2 regions of the Ornithinimicrobium humiphilum genome follow, and region 1 is predicted to be linked to the other one. Evidence: predicted binding sites of a transcription regulator. Region 1 holds the regulator's gene; the other holds the start of a gene.
What was found. The regulator LexA, encoded in region 1, represses DNA repair genes until DNA is damaged. The targets are predictions, from matches to a motif close to TCGAACANNTGTTCGA.
Positions count from the first base shown of each region.

Region 1 (4,183 bases):
CCTGGTGGGCGGCTTCGGCGGCATGCGCGACCACGACGGACGCCTCTCCTTCGACCCGCGTCTGCCCGAGAGCTGGCCGTCGCTGACCTGGCGGATGCGCTGGCAGCTGTCGCGCCTGCGGGTGCGTCTGGAGGCCGAGGCGATCATCTTCGTCGTCGAGGTCGGCGAGCCGGTGACGCTGTCGGTGCGTGGGCAGCAGGTCACGGTCGGCGCGGACGAGGTCCGGGTGCCCCTGGCCGGCCAGGGTCCCCGCCGCATCCACGAGCCGCAGCTGCAGCTCATCGGCGGGACGCCGACGTCCGAGGGTCCGCGGACCTCCGACGCGGTGCCCGGCGGGGCCGTGCCCCACAGCTGGTCGCACGAGCTGGACGACCCGACCAGCCCGATCCCCGTCCGCGGGCCCGGCGCGGGGCCGGCCGGCCAGGTCGACCCGGTCACGTGAGGGGCGGCGCGCCGGGGCCGCAGGTGCCGTTGCGGGTTGGGGCTCCGGGCCGGCGTGTGGTCGGATAGGCCCATGACTGACCCCACGTCGATGCCGTTCCAGGGCGAGGAGCCCGCCGACGGCGACTCGATCTACGAGGGCCGCCGTCCCGAGGCCGCCGCCACCGCCGAGACCCCCGGGGCCGCCGAGCCCGGGGCGGGAGCGGCCGTCCCCGGCGACCTCCTCCCCCCGGCGCAGACCGAGACCGACCTGCTCGCCGCCCGTGTCGAAGGCCCCGAGGACCAGCAGGGCATGACCGAGCTCTGGCGCGCCACCATGGCCCTGCCCCACTGGTGGTTCATCGCCGTCGGCGACGAGGGCACCGAGTCGCCCGCCGCCGCGGAGATCGACGGCCAGCTCATGCTGCTCACCTTCACCAACGCCGAGCGGGCCCGCCACTTCGCCGTGCAGAACGGCATGATCGGCGTCGACGAGGACCTGCGCGCGATCGCGCTGCCCCCGGCGGAGGTCGTGGCCTCCGGGGAGACCTACCGGGTCTCCGGCATCGGCGGGCTGATGTTCGACCCGCACCTGACGGGCTACTTCATCTCTTCCGAGCAGCTCCCGGTCGTCTGGGACGCGATCTCGTCGCAGACCGGCGACCAGGCGCCGCAGGGCTGAGACCGGCGGGGGCTCCCGTCGAGCCTCGCCGTCCCCGACGACAGCAGGAGACCCCGGCCACCGGCCGGGGTCTCCTGCTGTCGTCGTCGGAACCGGTCGGCCGGGGTGATCCCCGGCCCGCGCCCGGCCGGGTCAGCGCCCGTCGGGGATGACCAGCTCCTGGCCCACGGCGATGTCGGTGGTGCTCAGGCGGTTGGCCCGCTGGATGTCCACGATCGCCCGGTCGAGCGGACGGTCGGGCAGGTGCACGGCCGCGATCTGCGAGAGCGTCATGCCGGGCTCGACGACCACGGCGCTCGTGGCTCCGGCCGGGCTGAGCGAGCTCAGCAGCGAGGCCAGGGCGAGCAGCAGGACCAGCGCGGCGCCCGCGGTGGTCAGGGCCAGGCGACCGCGGCGCGTGATCCGCAGCGGGGCGGGGCGCGGTGCCCGCTCGCCCGCGGGGACGAGACGCAGGTGACCACCGGACCGGCGCGGAGCAGCACCCGACGGGGCGGGCAGGAAGTCGACAGCAGCGGTGCTCATGTGGGTCCTCCTCGGGATCCTCGGACGCGTGTGCGATAGCACGTCTGTGCTATGTCTAGCACGGATGTACGAGAAAGTCGACACGCCGGTCGAACAGGTGTTTGCCCGACGCGCTCCCGGCTCGTAGTGTGTGCTCATGTCAGGGACTTCATCACCGAGCACCGACACACCCGGTGGGACGGCCCGATGAAGACTTCTGACACCACCTCTGACCTGGCCTGACGGCCGGGACCTGGCAGCCAGAGAAGGCAGGGACGGACCATGGCGACCATCCACGAGATGCCGGACCGCGACGGCGGCGCCGAGCTCACCAACCGGCAGCGCCGCGTGCTCGCGGTGATCCGCGACTCGGTCGACGCGCGGGGCTACCCGCCGAGCCTGCGCGAGATCGGCGAGGCGGTGGGCCTGACCTCACCGAGCTCGGTCGCCCACCAGCTCAAGATGCTCGAGCGCAAGGGCTACCTGCGTCGCGACCCCAACCGTCCCCGGGCGATCGAGGTCGTCACGCCGGGCGGGACGGAGGGCTCGGGCTACCGCCGCTCCCCCGCGCCGGAGGAGGCCGGCACCCCCGAGGCCTACGACGAGACGGGCATCGGCGACGCCCGGCCGGAGGCGTCCTACGTCCCGGTCGTCGGCCGCATCGCCGCCGGCGGGCCGATCCTGGCCGAGGAGGCCGTCGAGGACGTCTTCCCGCTGCCGCGCCAGATCGTCGGTGACGGCGAGCTCTTCCTGCTCAAGGTGGTCGGCGACTCGATGGTCGACGCGGCGATCTGCGACGGCGACTGGGTCGTGGTCCGCCGCCAGCCCACCGCGGTCAACGGCGACATCGTCGCGGCGATGCTCGACAACGAGGCCACGGTCAAGACCTACAAGCGGCGCGACGACAAGGTCTGGCTGATGCCGCACAACCCGGCCTACGAGCCGATCGACGGCGACCACGCCGTCATCCTGGGCAAGGTCACCGCGGTCCTGCGCCGCGTCTGACCTGCGCGGAGGCGCACCGCACACGTCTGGCTGCCACCGGCAGGTGACGTCCTCCCGCTACCGCAACGCCGCCCCCACCTCGACCGGGGCGGCGTTGTGCTGTCCGGCGTCAGGCGGAGGGGGCCGGCCCGTCGTCGACCGCGTAGTACTCGAAGAGGTCCTGCTCCTCGTCCTCGGACAGGTGCCGGTCGCACGGGATGTCCGGCGCGTCCTTGATCATCGCGGTCGGGTAGGGCACCCGGATCTGGTCGTCGACGATCTCGGCGCTGGACAGCGGGACGAAGACCTTCCGTCCGCTGAACCGCCCGGTGCGGACGGTCACCCAGGCGGGCTCCCCCGTCTTGTTGTCGAGGTAGACCTGCCCCATGGCGCCCACCTTCTCACCGTCCTGGTCGACGACCTCTGCGTCGTACAGGGCGTTGAGCTGCTCCTGCGAGATCACGTGTCCTCCTGGCTCGATGGCCGCCGCGAGGACGGCCGTCTACGAGCACACCACATCGGTGGTCAGGACGCCAAGTCCGCACCCGGTGCGACGTCGGCGAGCAGGCGCGGGAGCACCTGGTCGAGCAGGCAGTCCAGCTGCACCACGGGCTCGCCGTCGCCCCGGGTCTCACCGCGGGTGACGACGGCGACGGGCTTGCCGTCGCGGGCGGCCCGCCGCACGAAGCGGTAGCCGCTCATGACCCGCAGGCTGGAGCCGAGGACCAGCAACGAGCGCGACCGCTCGAGCAGGTCGAAGGCCCGCTCGACCACCGGCTTGGGCACGGACCCGCCGAAGAAGACGACGTCGGGCTTGAGCGCGTCCCCGCCGCAGACCAGGCACCGCGGCGCCCGGAACGTGCGGACCAGCTCCTCGGGCAGGACGACGTCGCCGTCGGGCCGCACCTCGCCGGCGCCGGCCAGCCGGTCGAAGCCGGGGTTGGCGTCGGTCAGCCACGAGTGCACCTGCTCGCGGGTGGTCGGCTCCCCGCAGTCGAGGCAGACGACCCGGCCCAGGGAGCCGTGCAGCTCCAGCACGTCGGTGGCACCCGCGCGCTGGTGCAGGCCGTCGACGTTCTGGGTGATGACCCCCTCGACCAGCCCGGCCCGTTGCAGGCCGGCCACCGCGGCGTGCGCGGCGTTGGGGCGGGCGGCGGCGAAGCGCTCCCAGCCGCTGAACGCGCGGGCCCAGTAGCGCTGCCGCGCCTCGGAGGACCCGACGAACTCGCCGTGCTGCATGGGCCGCACCCGCCGCTGCCCGTCCGGGCCGCGGTAGTCGGGGATGCCCGACGCGGTCGACATGCCCGCACCGGTGAGGACGAGCACCCGGCTCTCGGCGACGAGGTCCCGCAGCACGGCATACCCCTCCTCGTCGAACGGCCCGGGCGGCGGGAGGGTGTGGGCGAGGTCGACCGGGCCGTCGAGCAGCGGCGGCGTGCTCCCGGCACCCGTCACGGGCTCGCCGAGGGCGCGCAGGTCGAGGGTCCGGTCCACCGTCCCATGGTGCCAGGAGGGACGGCGAAGGGCGCGACGTCGGGGGTCCGTCCCCGACGCCGCGCCCTGCCCGTGGGGAGGTCGCCTAGACGACGGCGACCG
Region 1 is NZ_VFPU01000001.1:1,251,739-1,255,921, reverse strand. Features, by position in the region: gene FB476_RS05800 (glycoside hydrolase family 65 protein) at 1-442, shown strand, start outside; gene FB476_RS05795 (hypothetical protein) at 515-1,102, shown strand; gene FB476_RS05790 (LysM peptidoglycan-binding domain-containing protein) at 1,235-1,624, opposite strand; gene lexA (transcriptional repressor LexA) at 1,886-2,608, shown strand; gene FB476_RS05780 (PRC-barrel domain-containing protein) at 2,718-3,050, opposite strand; gene FB476_RS05775 (NAD-dependent protein deacetylase) at 3,113-4,081, opposite strand; gene FB476_RS05770 (universal stress protein) at 4,167-4,183, opposite strand, start outside.

Region 2 (4,183 bases), 230 kb from region 1:
CGAAGAGCGCGACCACGACGACCAGGGGCGGCTCGACCGTCGGACCGAGCAGCGCGGGGATGGCGAGCAGGGCCACGCCCCGCAGGCCGTAGTAGACCGCCAGCAGCAGGCGGGGGTCGAAGCGGTCGGTCAGCCAGCCCGAGCCGACGGTGCCGACGATGTCGAAGATCCCGACGACGGCGAGCAGCCCGGCGGCCGTCGTCGCGCCCATGCCGTGGTCGTGCGCGGCCGGGACGAAGTGCGAGCTGACGATGCCGTTGGTGGTCCAGCCGCAGATGAAGAAGGTGCCGGCCAGCAGCAGGAAGGGTCGGGTGAGGGCGGTCTCGCGCAGCACCCGCACGGCGGCGCCGACCGCGGCGGCCGCGCTCGGCGTCGGTCGCGGGGCCGGGACGTCGGCGGCGGTCCCGCCGTAGGGGAGCACGCCGCGGTCGGCGGGGCGGTCGCGCAGCACGCGGAGCACGACCGGCACGAGCAGGGCGCACAGCGCCGCGATCGCCACCGAGGCGGCCCGCCAGCCCAGCGCCTCGACGAGGGCGGCCAGCATGGGCAGGAAGACCAGCTGCCCGGTCGCCCAGGCGGCGCCGAGCACGCCGACGACCAGCCCGCGGCGGGCGACGAACCAGCGGTTGGCCACGATCGCGCCGAAGACCAGCGCCACCGACCCGGTCCCCACCCCGATGACGACGCCCCAGAGGGCGGCGAGCTGCCACGGCGCCGCGATGAGGGTCGTGCCCAGGCAGCCGAGCGCGACGAGCAGCATCGCCCAGGCCGCCGTGCGCCGGACGCCGACGCGCTCCAGCAGCGCGGCCGCGAAGGGCGCGGTGAGGCCGTAGACGACGAGGTTGAGCGAGACGGCCAGGGAGGTGTCGGTCCGGGTCCAGCCCAGGTCCTCCTCGATGGGCACGAGCAGCAGGCTGATGCTGGAGCGGAAGGCCGCCGCGGCCAGGAGCACGAGGAAGGTGACCCCGGCCACCGGCCACGCGGGGTGGATGCGGTGCCGACGCGGGGTTCCCGCGGATGCCGTCCCGTCCATCGTGCCGCCGTCCACCCGACCTCCTCGCTCGCCGTGCGCCAGCCGGCCGGGCTGGGCGGGGACAGGCTACGACCGGGGCGAGCGGTGCGGCATACCGGGGTCGGGACGGGCTCGGTGAGGGCGGGCGCGCGGAGCGAAGGTCCGCCGTGAGCCGCTCACGTCCTGTCGGTCAGGTCTGGCGGTCGGTGCAGATCGCGACGAGCTCGAGGAGCGCCTCGCGGCCCTCGTCCGAGAGCCCCTCGGTCTCCGCGAGCGCGGCACGCGCCGCCTCGGCACCGGCGGAGATCATCTCCTCGGTGCGGTCGAGCGCGCCCGACCGCTCGATGATCCGGCGGCAGGACTCCACGGTCGCGTCGTCGAGGTCCGGGTCGCCGAGGCTCGCCGCGAGCAGCTCGGCGTCGTCGCGGTCGGCGAGCTCGAGCGCGTGGGCGACCAGGGCGGTGTGCTTGCCCTCGCGCAGGTCGTCGCCGGCGGGCTTGCCGGTCTGGTCGGGGTCGCCGTAGACGCCCAGCACGTCGTCGCGCAGCTGGAAGGCCTCGCCGAGGCTGGTGCCGTAGCGGGACAGGGAGGCCAGCGCGGCCTCCGGGGCGCCGGCCGCGCGGGCGCCGATGAGCAGCGGCTGCTCGACGGAGTACTTCGCGCTCTTGTAGCGGATCACCGTGCGGGAGCGGTCGACGCGCTCGGCGTAGGGGAGGTCGGCCCAGCCGCGGGCTCCCTCGAGCATGTCGAGGAACTGACCACCCATGAGCTGGGTGCGCATCCGGTCGAACTCCGGGCGGGCCCGCTGCAGCGCCTCGGCCGGGAGCCCGCTGCCGGTGAACAGCTCGTCGGTCCAGTTGAGGCACAGGTCGCCGGCGAGGATCGCGGCGGCGTGGCCGAAGCGGGCGGGGTCGCCGTTCCAGCCCTGGCGCAGGTGGTCGGCGGCGAAGGCGCGGTGGGCGGTGGGCCGGCCGCGGCGCAGGTCGCTGTTGTCCATGACGTCGTCGTGTAGCAGGGCGGCGGCCTGGAAGACCTCCATCGAGCTGGCGGCCCGGATCGCGGCGTCGTCCAGGGACGGCTCGTGGCCGAACCCGCGCCAGCCCCAGTAGAAGAACGCGGCGCGCAGCCGCTTGCCGCCGGAGAGCAGCTCGGCGACGGCGTCGACGAGCGGTCCCATGGGGGCGCCGAGCTCGGCCAGGACCGTGCGCTGGCGGTCGAGGTGGTCGGTGAGCGCCTGCTGCACGCGGGCGCGTAGGTCGACGCCGTCCAGCGGGTGGGCGTGCGCCACGGGACCTCCTGGGGCTCGGGGGCGGGATCCGTCCCGACCGAGCCTAACCCGCTCGCCGCGGCACGCCGTGCCATCCCCGTCGCGGCGCTTCGGGAGCATCCTGCGGGGTGGTTGTCCGGAGAGGTCCGCAGGTCGGCACGGCCCGGTTGAGGTTGTCGGCGGGGGCTCGTACATTTGTTCGTGTCGAACATGAGTTCGAACACCGATGGGTGTCGTCGGCCGAGGCGTTCGGTCCGGACGCCACCGGTGCGGGCCGGCACGGAAGGGAGTGGGCATGAGCAGGCGCTACCAGGACCCGGTCGAGGTCCGGCTGGGAGATCCCGTCGAGCACCGGGTGCGGCTGGAGCCGGGCTGGTGCCGGGGCGCCCAGCCGCTGCAGGAGGCCGTCCGCGTGCCCACCCAGTTCCTCTGGCAGGGCAGGGTCCACGTCGTCCGGGGCGTGCTGGCCCAGTGGAGCCAGCGGGTGCCCTGGTGGCGGACCGAGGCGGGCGGTGCCCGCGAGGAGGCCCGGGCCGGAGGTGGTGCGGGGGTCGGCGACGGCGCCACGACCACCCTCGCGGCGCTCGAGCAGCAGGTATGGCGTGTGGAGGCCACCGCGGGCCGCGCGCACGGCAGCGGGGTCTACGACCTGGTGAGCGGCGAGCGCTGGCTGCTCGAACGGGTCAGCGACTGACGGCCGGCCGGCGACGCCACCGACGACGAGCCCTATTTCGACGACCGACGCACCGACCCACCGACAGGCCTCGGCGGCACGGTGCACACGAGAGAGACGAGGACGACATGAGCACCCTGACCCGGAGGAAGACCCCGGTGACCGCCCCGCCCCCGCCGTCGGCGGGGACCGTGCTGGACCTGCTGGACCGCGCCCGGGAGGGGCTGCTGCTGGCCTGCCGCAGCAGCACCGCGGGCGAGCGCTACACCCGGGCGCACCTGGCCGCGCTGCGGGCCGGGGCGGCGCTGCTCGCGGCCCGGAGCGTGCCCAGCAAGCGGGCCCGGCCGCGCAGCGTGTGGGAGGTGCTGCCCTCCGTGGCCCCGGAACTGAGCGAGTGGGCGGTCTTCTTCGCCGCCTCCGGCCGGCGCCGGCTGGCCGTGGAGCGCGGGGCCGAGGTGGTCTCGCCGCGGGACGCCGACGACCTGGTGCGGGCGGCCGAGCGCTTCCTCGAGCTGGTCCGGGCCGCGCTGCACCTGCCGTGCGGCCCGCCGCTGGCCACCGAGCTGGCGGCGCTCGGGCACGGCTGAGGCTTCCGCCGCCCGCTCACCCGACCAGCCCGGACCGATCGACCGACCGGCCCGGACCGCCCGACCAGCGCGGACCGCCTGACCAGCCCGGGCCGCCCTGCCGTGCCTTCCCACCCCCCCCCGACCTTCCGACCCGACCGACGGAGACCCTCCCCATGCCCACCGACTTCGTGCACCTGCACGTCGCCTCGAGCGCGTCGATGCGCTACGGCGCGAGCCATCCCGCCGAGCTCGTGGCCCGCGCCGCCGAGCACGGTCAGCCGGCTCTCGCGCTGACCGACCGCGACGGGCTCTACGGCGCCGTCCGCTTCGCCCGGGCCTGCGGCGAGGCGGGGCTGGCGCCGGTCCTCGGGGTCGACCTGGCCCTCGACCTCGACCTCGACGCCGACCGGGCCACCTCCGGCCGCGTGGCGCTGGCGGGGGAGGCGGCCCTGGCGGGCTCGGGCCGGGAGGTCGCCCGTGCCGGCGGACGGTGGCGGGCGGCCGAGGCCCCCGGCGCCTGGACCGGGAGCAGCACGTGGACCGACGGCGGCAGCGCCTGGGCGGCCGGGCTGTCCGGGCGGCGCCGGGCCCAGCCGGTCAAGGGAGGCTCCCTCGTCGACGACCAGCACCCGCGGGTCGTGGTGCTCGCCCGGGGCCAGTCC
Region 2 is NZ_VFPU01000001.1:1,480,767-1,484,949, forward strand. Features, by position in the region: gene FB476_RS06820 (MFS transporter) at 1-1,048, opposite strand, end outside; gene FB476_RS06825 (polyprenyl synthetase family protein) at 1,203-2,300, opposite strand; gene FB476_RS06830 (DUF6504 family protein) at 2,575-2,973, shown strand; gene FB476_RS06835 (SAV_6107 family HEPN domain-containing protein) at 3,081-3,539, shown strand; gene FB476_RS06840 (DNA polymerase III subunit alpha) at 3,695-4,183, shown strand, end outside.
Region 2: the regulator LexA is predicted to act here: its motif matches at 2,484-2,499, upstream of FB476_RS06830 (DUF6504 family protein).